Regions from separate parts of the Sphaerisporangium sp. NPDC051017 genome, predicted to be linked through region 3. Evidence: riboswitches for the same ligand, from Rfam matches in the RefSeq annotation. Region 3 holds a riboswitch; each other region holds the start of a gene.
What was found. Region 3 has a riboswitch for glycine ahead of gcvP (aminomethyl-transferring glycine dehydrogenase). Riboswitches for the same ligand answer to the same signal wherever they lie in the genome.
Positions count from the first base shown of each region.

Region 1 (2,195 bases), on a different contig from region 3:
GGCGATGCGCCGCAGGCCCTCGGGGCCGTGGTAGGCGGCGTACATGCCGGCGATGACGGCCAGCAGGACCTGGGCGGTGCAGATGTTGCTGGTGGCCTTCTCCCGGCGGATGTGCTGCTCGCGGGTCTGCAGGGCCAGCCGGTAGGCGGGGCGCCCGTCGGCGTCCTGCGACACGCCCACCAGGCGGCCGGGCATCTGCCGCTGCAGGCCCTCGCGGACGGACATGTAGGCGGCGTGCGGGCCGCCGAAACCGAGCGGGACGCCGAAGCGCTGGGAGGAGCCGACCGCGATGTCGGCGCCGAGGAAGCCGGGGGCCTCGGTGAGCGTGAGCGCGAGCAGGTCGGCGGCGACGACGACCAGCGCGCCGCGGGCGTGGGCCTCGTCGGCGACGGCGCGGAAGTCCTTCAGGCGGCCGCTCGCCCCGGGGTACTGGACGAGGACGGCGAACAGCTCGCCCTCGGGCAGGCCCTCGGAGAGGTCGGCCTCGGCCAGCTCGATGCCGAGCGGCTCGGCGCGGGTGGCGAGCACGGCCTTGGTCTGCGGGAGGGTGTCGGCGTCCACGACGAACACCGGGCTCTTGGCGCGGCCGGCGCGGCGGGCCAGCGTCATCGCCTCGGCGGCGGCGGTGGCCTCGTCCAGCAGCGAGGCGCCGGCGACGTCCAGGCCGGTGAGGTCGCTGATCATGGTCTGGAAGTTGAGCAGCGCCTCCAGGCGGCCCTGCGAGATCTCCGGCTGGTAGGGCGTGTAGGCGGTGTACCAGCCGGGGTTCTCCAGCAGGTTGCGCCGGATGACCGCGGGGGTGATCGTGTCGTGGTAGCCAAGCCCGATCATCGAGGTGAGCACCCGGTTTCGGGAGGCCAGCGCGCGCAGCTCGGCGATGGCCTCGGTCTCGCTCGCCGCGCCGGGCAGGTCCAGCGGGCCCTCGGCGCGGATCACCTCGGGGACGGCGACGGCCACCAGGTCGGCGACGGAGGCGTAGCCGACGGCCTCCAGCATGCGCGCCTGCTCGGCGTCGGCCGGGCCGATGTGCCGGGTGGCGAAGGGCGGTGCGGACAGGTCGCGAAGCGGTGACCGATCGGTCATGGATGCCCTCCAGTGGGGTAGAGACCGGCGCGTGGCACGCGCGTTTGCCGTCTCCCCCTCTGTCGGCGCGGTGCGATCACCGCGACCTGAGAGCTTCACCCCCCGCGGGGGCTTGCACCGTCGGTGAGGCACGCCTGGCGGGCATGCCTGCTTTCCAGAGTCGCCTCACCCGCGCGGTACGTGAGCCTGAGAGATTCCGGGGAGGTTGCTCCTTCGGCGCCCGGGTCGCTCACCGGTGCCGCGGCCGCGGCACCGGCCCGCTCCCCGGGACTCTCCCGCGCGGGGTCGTAAGCCTTCGGCTCAACTGTACCGTCCCGCCCCTGGTAGGGGGTTACCCCAGTCCCCGCACCCCGTTGCTCGGCCCGCCGGCCTGCGGGTTCGCCATGCGCGGCCCCACACCGCGTACAACTGCGACCCCCTGCCCCGGCCCCCGGTAGGGGTGCGGGCCCGTTCAGCCCGTCTTGCGGGCCTTCCTGCGGCGAGCCAGCTCGTCACCCGGGTGATCCTCCGCGGAATCCGAGGCGGCCGGCTCGACCCGTTCCCCCGGCAGCTCCGCCAGGGACCCCTCGACCTCGCGCCAGACGCCGCCGAGGGCGATGCCGAACACACCCTGGCCGCCCTCGAGCAGGTCGATCACCTCGTCGGCCGAGGTGCACTCGTAGACGCTCACTCCGTCGCTCATCAGCGTGATCTGGGCCAGGTCGTTGACCCCGCGGTCGCGCAGGTGCTGCACCGCGGTGCGGATCTGCTGGAGCGACACCCCGGTGTCGAGCAGGCGCTTGACCACCTTGAGCACGAGGATGTCGCGAAAGCTGTAGAGCCGCTGGGAGCCCGAGCCATGGGCCGCCCGCACCGACGGCTCGACGAGCTGGGTGCGGGCCCAGTAGTCGAGCTGCCGGTAGGTGATGCCGGCCGCCGAGCAGGCCGTCGGGCCGCGGTATCCCACGTCGGCGGGCAGCGACGCCGGCCGCTCGTCGAACAGCAGGCCCTGCTCTCCCGCGCGCTCCCGCGCCGACCGGCGCTGGGCCGGATCGTGCTGGCCGGCCGTCTTTCCCTCGCCGCTGCTGACCGCCACTGCGGACCTCCGGCTTTCTCTCATCCCACGGTCTGAT
Region 1 is NZ_JBFBCI010000011.1:101,503-103,697, reverse strand. Features, by position in the region: gene gcvP (aminomethyl-transferring glycine dehydrogenase) at 1-1,083, opposite strand, end outside; glycine riboswitch at 1,248-1,371, opposite strand; gene AB0M95_RS12680 (MerR family transcriptional regulator) at 1,535-2,158, opposite strand.
Region 1: another riboswitch for glycine. It lies ahead of gcvP (aminomethyl-transferring glycine dehydrogenase); the one in region 3 lies ahead of gcvP (aminomethyl-transferring glycine dehydrogenase).

Region 2 (2,195 bases), on a different contig from region 3:
AGCCGGCCGCGTTCACTGTCTGGGAGACGCGGGCGGCGCTGCTGCCGTACGACTACGTCGACCAGGTCGTCCGGGCCGGGGGCCAGCCGGTGCTGCTGCCCCCGGCGGGTGACCCGGCGCCGCTGGTCGAGCTGCTCGACGGGCTGATCGTGGCGGGCGGCGGGGACGTCGATCCGGGGCGGTACGGGGAGGAACCGGCGGAGCACACCGGCTACGTCCGGAAATTTCGGGATGAGGCTGAGTTTGGGCTGGTCGGTGCCGCTCTGAAGGCCGAACTGCCGTTCCTGGGCATCTGCCGGGGCCTCCAGGTCCTGAACGTCCGCCTCGGCGGCGCCCTCCACCAGCACCTGCCCCACGTGACCGGCCACAGCGCCCACGCCCCCGTCCCTGGCCGCTACGGCCAGATGCCCGTACGCCCGGAGCCGGGCACCAGGCTCGCCGAGATCCTCGGCACCGGCCCCGTCGACACCGCCCACTACCACCACCAGGCGGCAGCCCGCCTCGGCGAGGGCCTGATCGTCACCGCCACCGCCGAGGACGGCACCGTCGAGGCCGTCGAACTCCCTGGCCACCCGTTCACGCTCGCCGTCCAATGGCACCCGGAGACCGGCGATGACAACACCCTCTTCCACGCCCTCATCACCGCCGCCGCCACCTAGCCCACCCTGACCGGGGAGGGAGTGGCCGCCGCTGGGCATGGACAGGAGGGCAGGCATTGGTAGGGTGGGCGAGAACACCGATGATCCCGTGCGGGAGAGAGTCCTGACATCCGGTCAGGACCCCTGAAGGAGCAAGTCCTCCCCGCGAACCTCACAAGGCAAAGGACCGCGCGGGCAAGGTGATCTCTGGAAAGCAGGCCTCCTCCGGGGGCCTCGCCGAAGGTGAAAGTCCGGCAAAACCCGGGCGAAACTCTCAGGCACCGATGACAGAGGGGGAGGATGCTCTCATCCAACCCTGTCTGAGGTGCGCATCATGTCCAGACCCACACCGCTCCGCGAGGTGCACGAGACCCTCGGCGCGACGCTCACCGACTTCGCCGGCTGGCTGATGCCGTTGCGCTACGGCAGCGAATCCGCCGAGCACAACGCGGTGCGCACGGCCGCCGGCCTCTTCGACCTCTCCCACATGGGCGAGATCTTCGTCACGGGCCCGCAGGCGGGCGAGGCGCTGGACCACGCGCTGGTCGGCAATCTGTCCGCGCTGGAGCCCGGCCGCGCCCGGTACACCATGATCTGCGCCCCCGACGGCGGCGTCCTGGACGACCTGATCGTCTACCGCCTGGCGGGCGAGGAGTTCATGGTCGTCGCCAACGCCTCCAACTACGCGCGCGTCGCCGCCGAGCTGACCGAGCGCTCCACGGACTTCGACGCCGAGGTCGACGACCGCTCCGACCAGTACGCGCTGATCGCCGTCCAGGGCCCCCGCGCCCAGGAGATCCTCGCCACGCTCACCGACGCCGACCTCCCGTCGCTGAAGTACTACGCGGGCCTGCCCGGCACGGTCGCCGGCGCCGAGGCCCTGATCGCCCGCACCGGCTACACCGGCGAGGACGGCTTCGAGCTCTTCGTCGCCGCCGCCGACGCCGTCCCCCTCTGGCAGGAACTCACCAAGGCGGGCGACGCGTACGGGCTGCGCCCCGCCGGTCTGTCCGCCCGGGACACGCTCCGGCTCGAAGCCGGCATGCCGCTGTACGGCAACGAGCTGAACGCGGGGCTCACCCCCTTCGACGCGGGCCTCGGCCGCGTCGTGAGGTTCGACAAGCCCGGCGACTTCGTCGGCCGCGCGGCCCTGTCGCCGCTGAAGGACATCCCGCCGCGCCGCCGCCTCACCGGGCTCGTCGCGCGGGGCCGCCGAGTGCCGCGCCACGGATATCCCGTGGTGCTGCTGACGGACGGCACCGTCGTTGGAGAGGTCACCAGCGGCGCGCCCTCGCAGTCCCTCGGCAAGCCGATCGCGATGGCCTACGTGGACACCAACGTGTCCGAGGGGCTCGCGGTCGACATCCGTGGTAGCCATGAACCGGTCGACGTGGTTGACCTGCCTTTTTACCGGAGGAGCAAGTGAGCAGCATTCCCGAGGAGCTCAGCTACACCAAGGAGCACGAGTGGGTCGCCGGTCTGGACGACGGCCTCACCGTGACCGTGGGCATCACGGCGTACGCCGCCGAGTCGCTGGGTGACGTCGTCTACGTCCAG
Region 2 is NZ_JBFBCI010000004.1:90,146-92,340, forward strand. Features, by position in the region: gene AB0M95_RS05710 (gamma-glutamyl-gamma-aminobutyrate hydrolase family protein) at 1-659, shown strand, start outside; glycine riboswitch at 741-838, shown strand; gene gcvT (glycine cleavage system aminomethyltransferase GcvT) at 973-2,064, shown strand; gene gcvH (glycine cleavage system protein GcvH) at 2,061-2,195, shown strand, end outside.
Region 2: another riboswitch for glycine. It lies ahead of gcvT (glycine cleavage system aminomethyltransferase GcvT); the one in region 3 lies ahead of gcvP (aminomethyl-transferring glycine dehydrogenase).

Region 3 (2,195 bases):
GACGCCGCGATGGTCGGCGAGGTCCGTTCGGCCCATGGCGGTTCCGCGCCGACGTGACGGGCGGCGCCCACGATGTATCCCGCCGCCGACCGGTAGACCCCGCTGGTCACCGAGTTGACCCCGATGATGTCGGCGACCGAGTGGAGAACCGCGACGTCCTTGATGCCAACGTAGGCCTCGAAGGTCCTGCCGCCGGAGGCCAGCGGCGAGATGATCAGTTTCGGGAAGCCGAGCGGGAGCCGTTGGAAGGCAGGACCGGCGATGTGCGTGCCCGCGCCGCCCATGCAGACGGCCCCGTCGACCGAACGCTCGGCGACCATCCGCTCCAGCAGGGCCGTGACGCCGGCTCGGAGCGCGGACACCGCCTCACCACGGGGAAGAGCGCTGATCGCGGCGCTCGTGCTGCCTGCTGCAGCGGCGACCTGTTCCTGGTCGATGAAGGTGCGCCGGGCGATCACATCCGCCGAGGGGCGTTCGGTCAACCGAGCAGACGTGTCCATCAGAACAGCGGTCGCGCCCTGGGCCTCGATCTCGTCGGCGAGCACTCCGAGCTCTTCGGCCTTCGTGTCGAAGGTTCCGATGACGACCACCACTGTGGGGGAACCGGCGCGGCGAACGTCGGGGCGCCGGGAGGGGCTGTTCATGGTCGTGGACAGTAAGCCATCAACACCGAACAACGCAACGGTCTGAGGCGATATTTGTTTGGTTCTCCGAACGGTAGAGGCCATATGAGCGGTTCGCTGAATGCTTTCGGCGATGGCCGACCTCCTCGCCGAACCGGTCCCGGCGAAGCCACCACCGAGTGGGCGTCGAGGCGGCGCGACGGACCCGCCCGCTGGCGCAGGTCACGAGCTTGCGCCCCGCCACACTGTGGATCACCCGTGGCCAATCCTGATAATCGATCGGCAAACCGAACGGGCTACTCGATACCTCGACGACCGGCATTCAGGGCCGAACACCCGCTCACACACGAGTTACGTTCGGAGAGCCGAACGTTCGGGTCTAGACGGGACGGTGCGGCGCCCGTAGAGTCGCCGTCACAAGTTCACATCGGGCCGCACGAGCCCGAGCGGAAGAGACTCGCCCACGACGACGACGTCGGGCGGGCGCCGGAGGAGCAAGAACCCCGCCAATCTCTCAGGCACCTACACCGCTCAAGGCCAGGCCACTCTGGAAAGCAGGCGCCCGACGCGCCTCGCCCACGGTGAAAGCCGGACCGTGCCCTCGGCACGTCGGTGAATCTCTCAGGCCAACGACAGAGGGGGCTCCCGCACCGGCACCCGCCGGGCGCGATTTTTGGGAGCCCTCATGACGTCCTTCGCACGCCGTCACATCGGCCCGTCCGAGTCGGATCAGCGCAAGATGCTCGCCGAGTGCGGCTTCGGCGACGTCGACGAGCTCGTCGACGCCGCAGTCCCTCCGGCGATCCGCACCTCTCAGCCGTTGGCCCTGCCCACCGCGGTGTCCGAGGCCGAGGCCACCCGTGAGCTCCGCGAGATCGCCGCAGCCAACGCCGTGCTCCCCTCGATGATCGGGCTCGGCTACCACGACACCGTGACCCCCGCGGTGATCCGGCGCAACGTGCTGGAGAACCCCGCCTGGTACACCGCGTACACCCCATATCAGCCAGAGATCTCCCAGGGCCGGCTCGAGGCGCTGCTGAACTTCCAGACCGCCGTGGCGGACCTGACCGACCTGGACACCGCGAACGCGTCGATGCTCGACGAGTCGACCGCGGTCGCCGAGGCCGTGCTGCTGATGCGGCGGACGTCGAAGTCCCGGTCGAACCGGCTGCTGCTCGACGCGGAGTGCCTGCCCCAGACGATCGCGCTCGTGCGGATGCGAGCCGAGGCCGTCGGCATCGACATGGACGTGCGCGACCTGGCCGGCGACCTGGCCGGCGACCTGCCCGACGACGTGTTCGGGGTCGTCGTGCAGTACCCCGGCGCGTCCGGAGCGCTGCGCGAGGACTCGTTCTACCGCCGGCTCGGCGAGTACGCGCACGCCCAGGACGCCAAGTACACGATCGCCGCGGATCTCCTCGCCCTCACACTCGTCCGCTCCCCCGGCGACCTGGGTGCCGACATCGCCTGCGGCACCACCCAGCGCTTCGGCGTCCCCCTCGGCTACGGCGGCCCGCACGCGGGCTACCTCGCCGTCCGCAACGGCCTCGAGCGTTCCCTCCCAGGCCGGCT
Region 3 is NZ_JBFBCI010000029.1:24,103-26,297, forward strand. Features, by position in the region: gene AB0M95_RS22730 (Tm-1-like ATP-binding domain-containing protein) at 1-644, opposite strand, end outside; glycine riboswitch at 1,161-1,269, shown strand; gene gcvP (aminomethyl-transferring glycine dehydrogenase) at 1,309-2,195, shown strand, end outside.